DNA from 3 places in the Luteipulveratus halotolerans genome. Region 1 is predicted to be linked to each of the others. Evidence: riboswitches for the same ligand, from Rfam matches in the RefSeq annotation. Region 1 holds a riboswitch; each other region holds the start of a gene.
What was found. Region 1 has a riboswitch for S-adenosylmethionine ahead of VV01_RS06410 (bifunctional o-acetylhomoserine/o-acetylserine sulfhydrylase). Riboswitches for the same ligand answer to the same signal wherever they lie in the genome.
Positions count from the first base shown of each region.

Region 2: it holds a riboswitch for S-adenosylmethionine, as region 1 does, so the genes downstream of both, VV01_RS24915 (putative leader peptide) here and VV01_RS06410 (bifunctional o-acetylhomoserine/o-acetylserine sulfhydrylase) in region 1, are expected to answer to the same signal.
Region 3: it holds a riboswitch for S-adenosylmethionine, as region 1 does, so the genes downstream of both, VV01_RS13630 (amino acid ABC transporter permease) here and VV01_RS06410 (bifunctional o-acetylhomoserine/o-acetylserine sulfhydrylase) in region 1, are expected to answer to the same signal.

Region 1 covers NZ_LAIR01000002.1:1,229,635-1,231,887, forward strand. The annotation lists gene VV01_RS06405 (DUF445 domain-containing protein) at 1-863, shown strand, start outside; SAM riboswitch class IV at 928-1,044, shown strand; gene VV01_RS06410 (bifunctional o-acetylhomoserine/o-acetylserine sulfhydrylase) at 1,114-2,253, shown strand, end outside.
Region 2 covers NZ_LAIR01000002.1:2,082,364-2,084,616, reverse strand. The annotation lists gene VV01_RS22810 (GNAT family N-acetyltransferase) at 1-18, opposite strand, end outside; gene VV01_RS10525 (ABC transporter substrate-binding protein) at 20-994, opposite strand; gene VV01_RS24915 (putative leader peptide) at 1,094-1,180, opposite strand; SAM riboswitch class IV at 1,208-1,322, opposite strand; gene VV01_RS10520 (glycoside hydrolase family 3 protein) at 1,414-2,253, opposite strand, start outside.
Region 3 covers NZ_LAIR01000002.1:2,711,166-2,713,418, reverse strand. The annotation lists gene VV01_RS13635 (amino acid ABC transporter ATP-binding protein) at 1-432, opposite strand, end outside; gene VV01_RS13630 (amino acid ABC transporter permease) at 429-1,406, opposite strand; SAM riboswitch class IV at 1,630-1,741, opposite strand; gene greA (transcription elongation factor GreA) at 1,863-2,253, opposite strand, start outside.

The DNA of each region.
Region 1 (2,253 bases):
CCGAGCATGCTGCGACCGTCGTACGAGAGGCGGCGCCGGCCCTGAGCCGGGCCGTCTCGTCGGTCCAGGACGCCGAGGTGCGCACGCTGCTCGAGGGGTTCTTCCTCCCGCGTCTGGCCCAGGAGCCCATCAGCGAGATCGCCGGACACCTGCTCGACGGTGTGCTGCAGGACCGCTCTCACCAGGGCCTGGTCGACCTGGGCATCGGCCAGGTCCACGACTGGGCCCGGGACAACAAGGCCACCATCGCCTCGATCATCGGCGCCCGCGCGCCCTGGTGGTCACCGCGGTGGCTCGACGAGACGGTGACGGATCGCCTCTACGCCGAGATCATGAGCTGGCTGGGCGACGTGCGCGACAACGCCGAGCACCCGGCGCGGCACGCCCTCGACGATCTCCTCGCGGGTCTCGCGCGCGACCTGCAGCACGACCCGCAGACGCAGGCGAGGGCCGAGGCACTCAAGGAACGCTTCCTCACCCACCCCGGTGTGGCCGACGGCATGGTCTCGGTGTGGGGCTCGGTGCAGCACACCCTCGTGGAGGCTCTGGCCGACGAGGACGGTCCGCTGCGTGCGCGGATGAGCGCGCTGCTGGCCGACGCGGGGCGCCGTCTGGTGGCCGACGACCAGCTGCGTGGCGCAGTCGACCGACGCCTCCACGACGTGGCGGGCTATGTCGTGACGACGTACGGGCGTGAGATCTCGACGCTGATCTCCCAGACCGTCGCACGCTGGGACGGCGACGAGGCGGCACGGCGCATCGAGCTGCAGGTCGGTCGTGACCTGCAGTTCATCCGCATCAACGGCACTGTGGTCGGTGGCCTGGTCGGCCTGCTCATCCACGCGCTCTCGCAGCTGCCCTGATTGTTTGGTTCATCATAAGAAACGGTGATGTACGACGGCGCCTCCTCGCGCTAGTCTCACCGCAGGTCAAGAGCGCCAGCGTCAAGCCCCGGCTCGCTGGCCGGCAACCCTCCTCCGCGGTGGGGTGCCCCGGGTGAGGACCTGGCCGTGCGGGCAACAGGCCCGACGGCAAGCGCGGGCAGCAGACGTCCTGCTTCCGCAGCACCGCCGGTGCCGTCGGCGGTGCGAACCGTCGACGAGGAGTGCATCGATGACTGACGACGCCACCCCCAGCTGGTCCTTCGAGACCCGCCAGATCCACGCCGGTCAGACCCCGGACCCGACCACGGGTGCCCGGGCGTTGCCGATCTACCAGACGACGTCGTACGTCTTCAACGACGCCGAGCACGCCGCGAACCTGTTCGGGCTCAAGGAGTTCGGCAACATCTACTCGCGGTTGATGAACCCCACCCAGGACGCGGTCGAGCAGCGCATCGCCAGCCTTGAGGGTGGTGTCGGCGCGCTGCTGCTCGGCTCCGGTCAGGCCGCAGAGACGATCGCGATCCTCAACGTCGCCGAGGCCGGCGACCACGTCGTCGCCAGCCCCTCGCTGTACGGCGGCACGTTCAACCTGCTGAAGCACACACTGCCCAAGCTCGGCATCCAGGTGACCTTCGTCGAGGACACCCGCGACCCCGAGTCGTGGCGTGCGGCGGTCAAGGACAACACCAAGGTGTTCTTCGGCGAGACCATCTCCAACCCCAAGAGTGAGGTCCTCGACATCGAGGCCGTGGCCGCGGTCGCGCACGAGGTCGGCGTACCGCTCGTGGTCGACAACACCATCGCGACGCCCTACCTCCTGCGTCCGCTCGAGCACGGCGCAGACGTCGTCGTGCACTCGGCGACGAAGTACCTCGGCGGCCACGGCACCACGATCGCCGGTGTCATCGTCGACGGCGGCACGTTCGACTACGCCAAGAACCCCGAGAAGTTCCCGGGGTTCAACACGCCGGAGGAGAGCTATCACGGCCTGGTCTATGCGCGCGACCTCGGCGTGGGCAGCGACCTCGGGGCCAACCTCGCCTACATCCTCAAGGCGCGCGTCCAGCTGCTGCGCGACCTCGGGCCGGCGACGTCACCGTTCGACGCCTTCCTGATCGCGCAGGGGCTGGAGACGCTCAGCCTGCGGGTCGAGCGCCACATCGAGAACGCCCACAAGGTCGCCGAGTTCCTGCAGGGCCATGAGCAGGTCGAGTCCGTGCGCTGGGCGTCGTTGCCGGACAACGAGTTCCACGAGCTCGCGCAGAAGTACACCCCCAAGGGCGCCGGTGCCGTGCTCGCGTTCGAGATCGCGGGCGGCGTCGAGGCCGGTCAGAAGTTCGTGCAGAGCCTGACCCTGCACTCCCACGTC
Region 2 (2,253 bases), 850 kb from region 1:
GACGAGGAAGGTGGGCATGTCAGCTCGCCTCCTTGGGCAGGCCCGGAGGGTTGATCTGCGAGGTGGGGACGGCCTCGTTGCTGAGGTCCCAACGGCTCAGGACCTTGGCGTACGAGCCGTCGGCGATCGCCGAGTTCAGCGCAGCGGCAAGGGGTTGGGCGAGTCCGGAGTTCTTCTTGCTGAGCGCGGCGATGAGGCCCTGCACCGTCGCGCCGCCACCCGAGAACCGGCCGATGATCTCGGTCTTGCCGCCGGTCGCGACGTGATAGGCGGCGGTGGGGTTGGGTCCGAGGTAGGCGTCGATGCGACCCGAGCTCAGGGCGAGGTAGTAGTCGCTCGCGCTCTGGTAGTAGACGATCTTGGCGGGCTTGAGGCCGGCTGCGATGTTGGCCTTGTTCCAGTCGAGCAGGATCTTCTCCTGGTTGGTGCCGCTGCTCACCGCGATCGTCTTGCCCTGGATGTCCTTGCCGCTCTTGACCTTCCAGCTGCCGCCCTGAGTCGCCTCGAAGGCGAGGTCGTCCTTGCGGTAGGTGGCGAAGTCGTACTTCTCCTTGCGCTCTTCGGTCACCGTCACGTTGGAGACGACGACGTCGTACGCCCCGGAGTCGGCGCCGAGGAACAGGTTCTCCCAGGAGGTCGTACGCAGGTCGAGACGGACGCCCAGCTTGGCCGCGAGGAGGTGGGCGATGTCGACCTCGACGCCGATGGGGGTCTTGTTGTCATCGGCGGTGAACGCCAGCGGCGGGGTGCCGCTCGCACCGGCGCTGTCGGCGATGGTGATGGTCCCCTTGTCGCGGATACGTGCGGGCAGCAAGGAGGCGGCCCGTGCGTCCTTGCTCACCGCGACGCGATGCTGGTCAGGAGAGGTGTTGATCTTCGCCGTGCTGGCGTCGTCGCGAGGGGCGGCGCTGGAGGGGTCGCTGCACGAGGTCGCGAGCAGTGCGACGGCGATCAGGGGCAGCCACGCAGGCGTCGTTCGAGTGATGGAGGGCATGCGAATGTCCTTGAGGTCAAAGCGGTTTCGGGTCTTCGGGGCGGAGAAACCCCGCGAGGTACGGCGGCCGATCAGCTCAGGAGGTGTCGGCGGTCCGGGTCAACACTGCGAGGACGCGACGCGCAGCAGGTCGACGTGACGCCGGCGGTGAAGCCGGGACGGTCGGACGAGCCGGCTGGTCCCCATCGTGGTGCTCCTGGTCGAAGGACCCGAGGTCCGCGCTTGCGAGCAGCCGGTCGGCTGCTGCCTGGTCGTCACCCGGAGCACCCCGCCGCGAAAGGAGGGTTGCTGTCCAGCAAGCCGGGGCTGTGCGCTGGAGCTCAAGACCTGGTGCTGACGCTAGGGCTCGTCAGGCCCGGCGAGCAACAACGAGGAAGCATCGTCTCATAACGCAAGATGAGATTAAGTAGTACACCTTGTTATGTGAGCAGATCGGCGACAGCCCGGGCGGTGGGCCACGAGTCGCCGAAGGTCCGGACGACACGGTCGGCGCGCAGCACCTCGTCGTCGGCGAGTCCGGTGCAGACCACGACCGCACCAGGAGATGCGGCGAGGAGCTGTCGCAGCGCGCGCTGCTCGACCTCGTCGAGCGTGGGCGTGCCGGTGATGATGACGTCCGCCCGGCCGGCCTGCAGCTGCGTCGACGGATCGACGGCGCCGTCGGCTCGGCCCTCGACCGCGCGACCGGGAGCGAAGCCGGCGACGACGCGGCTGCCGGGCAGCCGCTGCGCCAACGCCTGGGCGATGAGAGCGGCGTTGCCGCCGCTCGCGATGTTGCGGCGCCGCCGGATGTCGACGATCTCGACCGTGCCGGAGAGAGCGCCGGCGACGTCTCCGGTGGTGTGCAGGCTCCGGCGGGCGGCCTCGTCGTCGACGTCCTGGTCGGGCTGGGGGACCTCACCGTGCCGTCGGTCGGCGCACCAGCGCTCGAGAGCGTCGACCCGACCGGCGGCCTCGCGCAACCGCGCCACGTCGAGCACACCGTCGTGGACAGCTCGGACGACGGCGTCGAGTGCCGCACCGAACGTCGCCTCGTCGTCGCCCTCGGGCGTGTTGAGCACGGGGTTGCCGAGCGCGACCAGGTCGACGCCTGCGGCGACCGCTCGTACGCACGCCTCGGCGAGCCCGATCGACTGGACGACGGCGCGCATGTCCATGGCGTCGGAGACGATCGCACCGTCGAAGCCGAGGTCGTCGCGCAGCAGCGAGAGCACGGGCGCGCTGACCGTGGCGGGCGCGTCGTCGAGTGCGCCGAAGAC
Region 3 (2,253 bases), 1.5 Mb from region 1:
GACTCGGGCGAGCAGCCGCTCTGCCAGCGCCTCGACCTCGGCACGCTTGCGCCCTTGCGCGGACACGGGGGCCTCGGCGACGTTCTGCAGCACCGTGAGGTGCGGGAACAGGTTGAAGTCCTGGAAGACGAACCCGATCCGCGAACGCTGACGCAGCACGTCCCGCTCACGCAGCTCGTGCAACCGATCGCCTTGACGGCGATAGCCGATGAGGTCGCCGTCGACGTGGATCTGTCCTCGGTCGACCTTCTCGAGATGATTGATCGTGCGCAGCAGGGTCGACTTCCCCGAGCCGGACGGACCGAGCACGACGGTGACGCTGCCCTGCTCGACGCTCAGCGAGATGTCGCGAAGGACGACATGGTCACCGAAGGACTTGGTGACGTGGTCGACGTCGACGACCGGCCGGCGTACGGCCTCGGCGGCGCTCATCGGGTCACCTCGCCACGTGCGGCGGCGGCATCAGTGCGGCAGGCCGAGATGCGAGAACGTAAGCGCTGCAACGGTGTTGGCGGTACGACTCGGGTGCTGCCCTTGGCGTAGTGCCGCTCCAGGTAGTACTGCCCGATGGACAACGCGGTCGTGAGGACGACGTACCAGATGGTGGCGACGATGAGCAGGGGTACGACGCGCGAGGTCCGTCCGTAGATCACCTGCACCTGGTAGAAGAGCTCGGGGATCGCCAGCACCGACACGATCGAGGTGCCCTTGAAGAGGCTGATCACCTCGTTGGTGGCGTTGGGCAGGATCGAGCGCATCGCCTGCGGGAGCACGATCTTGAAGAACTGCCTGCGGCGCGGAATCCCCAGTGCCGCAGCGGCTTCCAGCTGTCCGGGGTCGACGGAGGCGATGCCGCCCCGGATGATCTCGGCCGCGTACGCCGCCTGGTGCAGGGCGAGGCCGAGCACCGCTGCGCCCATCGCCCCGATGACGTTGCTGGTGCTGAAGGTGAACAGCTCCGGTCCGAACGGCACGCCGATGCTGAGCTGCTTGTAGAGGTAGGCGATGTTGAACCAGAACAGCAGCTGCACGATCAGCGGGATCGAGCGGAACGCCCAGACGTAGGTCCAGGCGACCCCTTGCAGGAACGCGCTGCCCGACAGCCGCATCGCCGCGAGCACGACGCCGAGGGCGAAGCCGAGCACGGTGCCGAGCACGGTCAGCTGGATCGTGGTGAGCAGCGCACGCAGGATCGTGGTGGTGAACAGGTAGTCCCCGACGGTCGACCACTCCCAGGCGGGGTTGGTCACCAGGCCGTTGACCAGCTGCGCGAGCAGGACGACGACGAGCGCGGTGCCGACCCAGCGCCAGGGCCGACGGCGGGGCACGACCTGCAGGGCCGGGCGGGCGTCGGGTGCGGGTGGGTCGAGCGTGGCGGGTGCGGGCAGCGTCGATGACGTGGACATGGCTGTCTCCCAGGGGTCGGTCCGGTGAGGCGGAGCGAGAGGTGGGTGCGTGGGCGGGCGGAGGCCCGAGGTGAAGGCGTGCGGTCAGCAGGACCCGGCGCAGACGCGCATCAGGTCGATGTGCAGGCGGTACGCCGCCCGGTGGGCGTGCGCCGCGAAGAGACGTGAGCCGTGGTGAGCGGTCATCGTCGAGCTCCCTCGGTGAGGAGGACCCTCGGGGGAGAGTCCGCGCTTGCGCCGACCGGATGGTCGGGCCAGGTCGTCACCCGGAGCACCCCACCGCGGTGGAGGGTTGCTGTCCAGCAAGCCGGGGCTGTGCGCTGGAGCTCAAGACCTAAGTGAAAGTTATGCAATGCATAAGAGTCAGGCAAGTTGGCGTCTCGGGTGACGAGACGCAACGCAGAAGGCCCGGTCCCGCGAGGTGCGGGACCGGGCCTTCGAGTCGTGCTGGGGGCCTCAGGCGGCGTACGGCGTGGCCGCGATGACCTTGACCGCGATGGTCTTGCCGTTGGGCGCCTCGTAGGAGGTCTCGTCGCCGACCTTCTTGCCGTTGATGGCGGCGCCGAGGGGCGACTTCTCGCTGTAGACGTCGAGGTCGGAGTCGCCGGCGATCTCCCGGCTGCCGAGCAGGAACTTCTCCTCGCCGCCGAACATCTCGACGGTCACGACCATGCCGGGCTCGACGATGCCGTCGTCCTTGGGGGCCTGGCCGACGGTGGCGTTGCGCAGCAGCTCGGTGAGCTGGCGGATGCGGGCCTCCATCTTGCCCTGCTCCTCCTTGGCCGCGTGGTAGCCGCCGTTCTCCTTGAGGTCGCCCTCCTCGCGAGCCGCCTCGATGCGCTTGGCG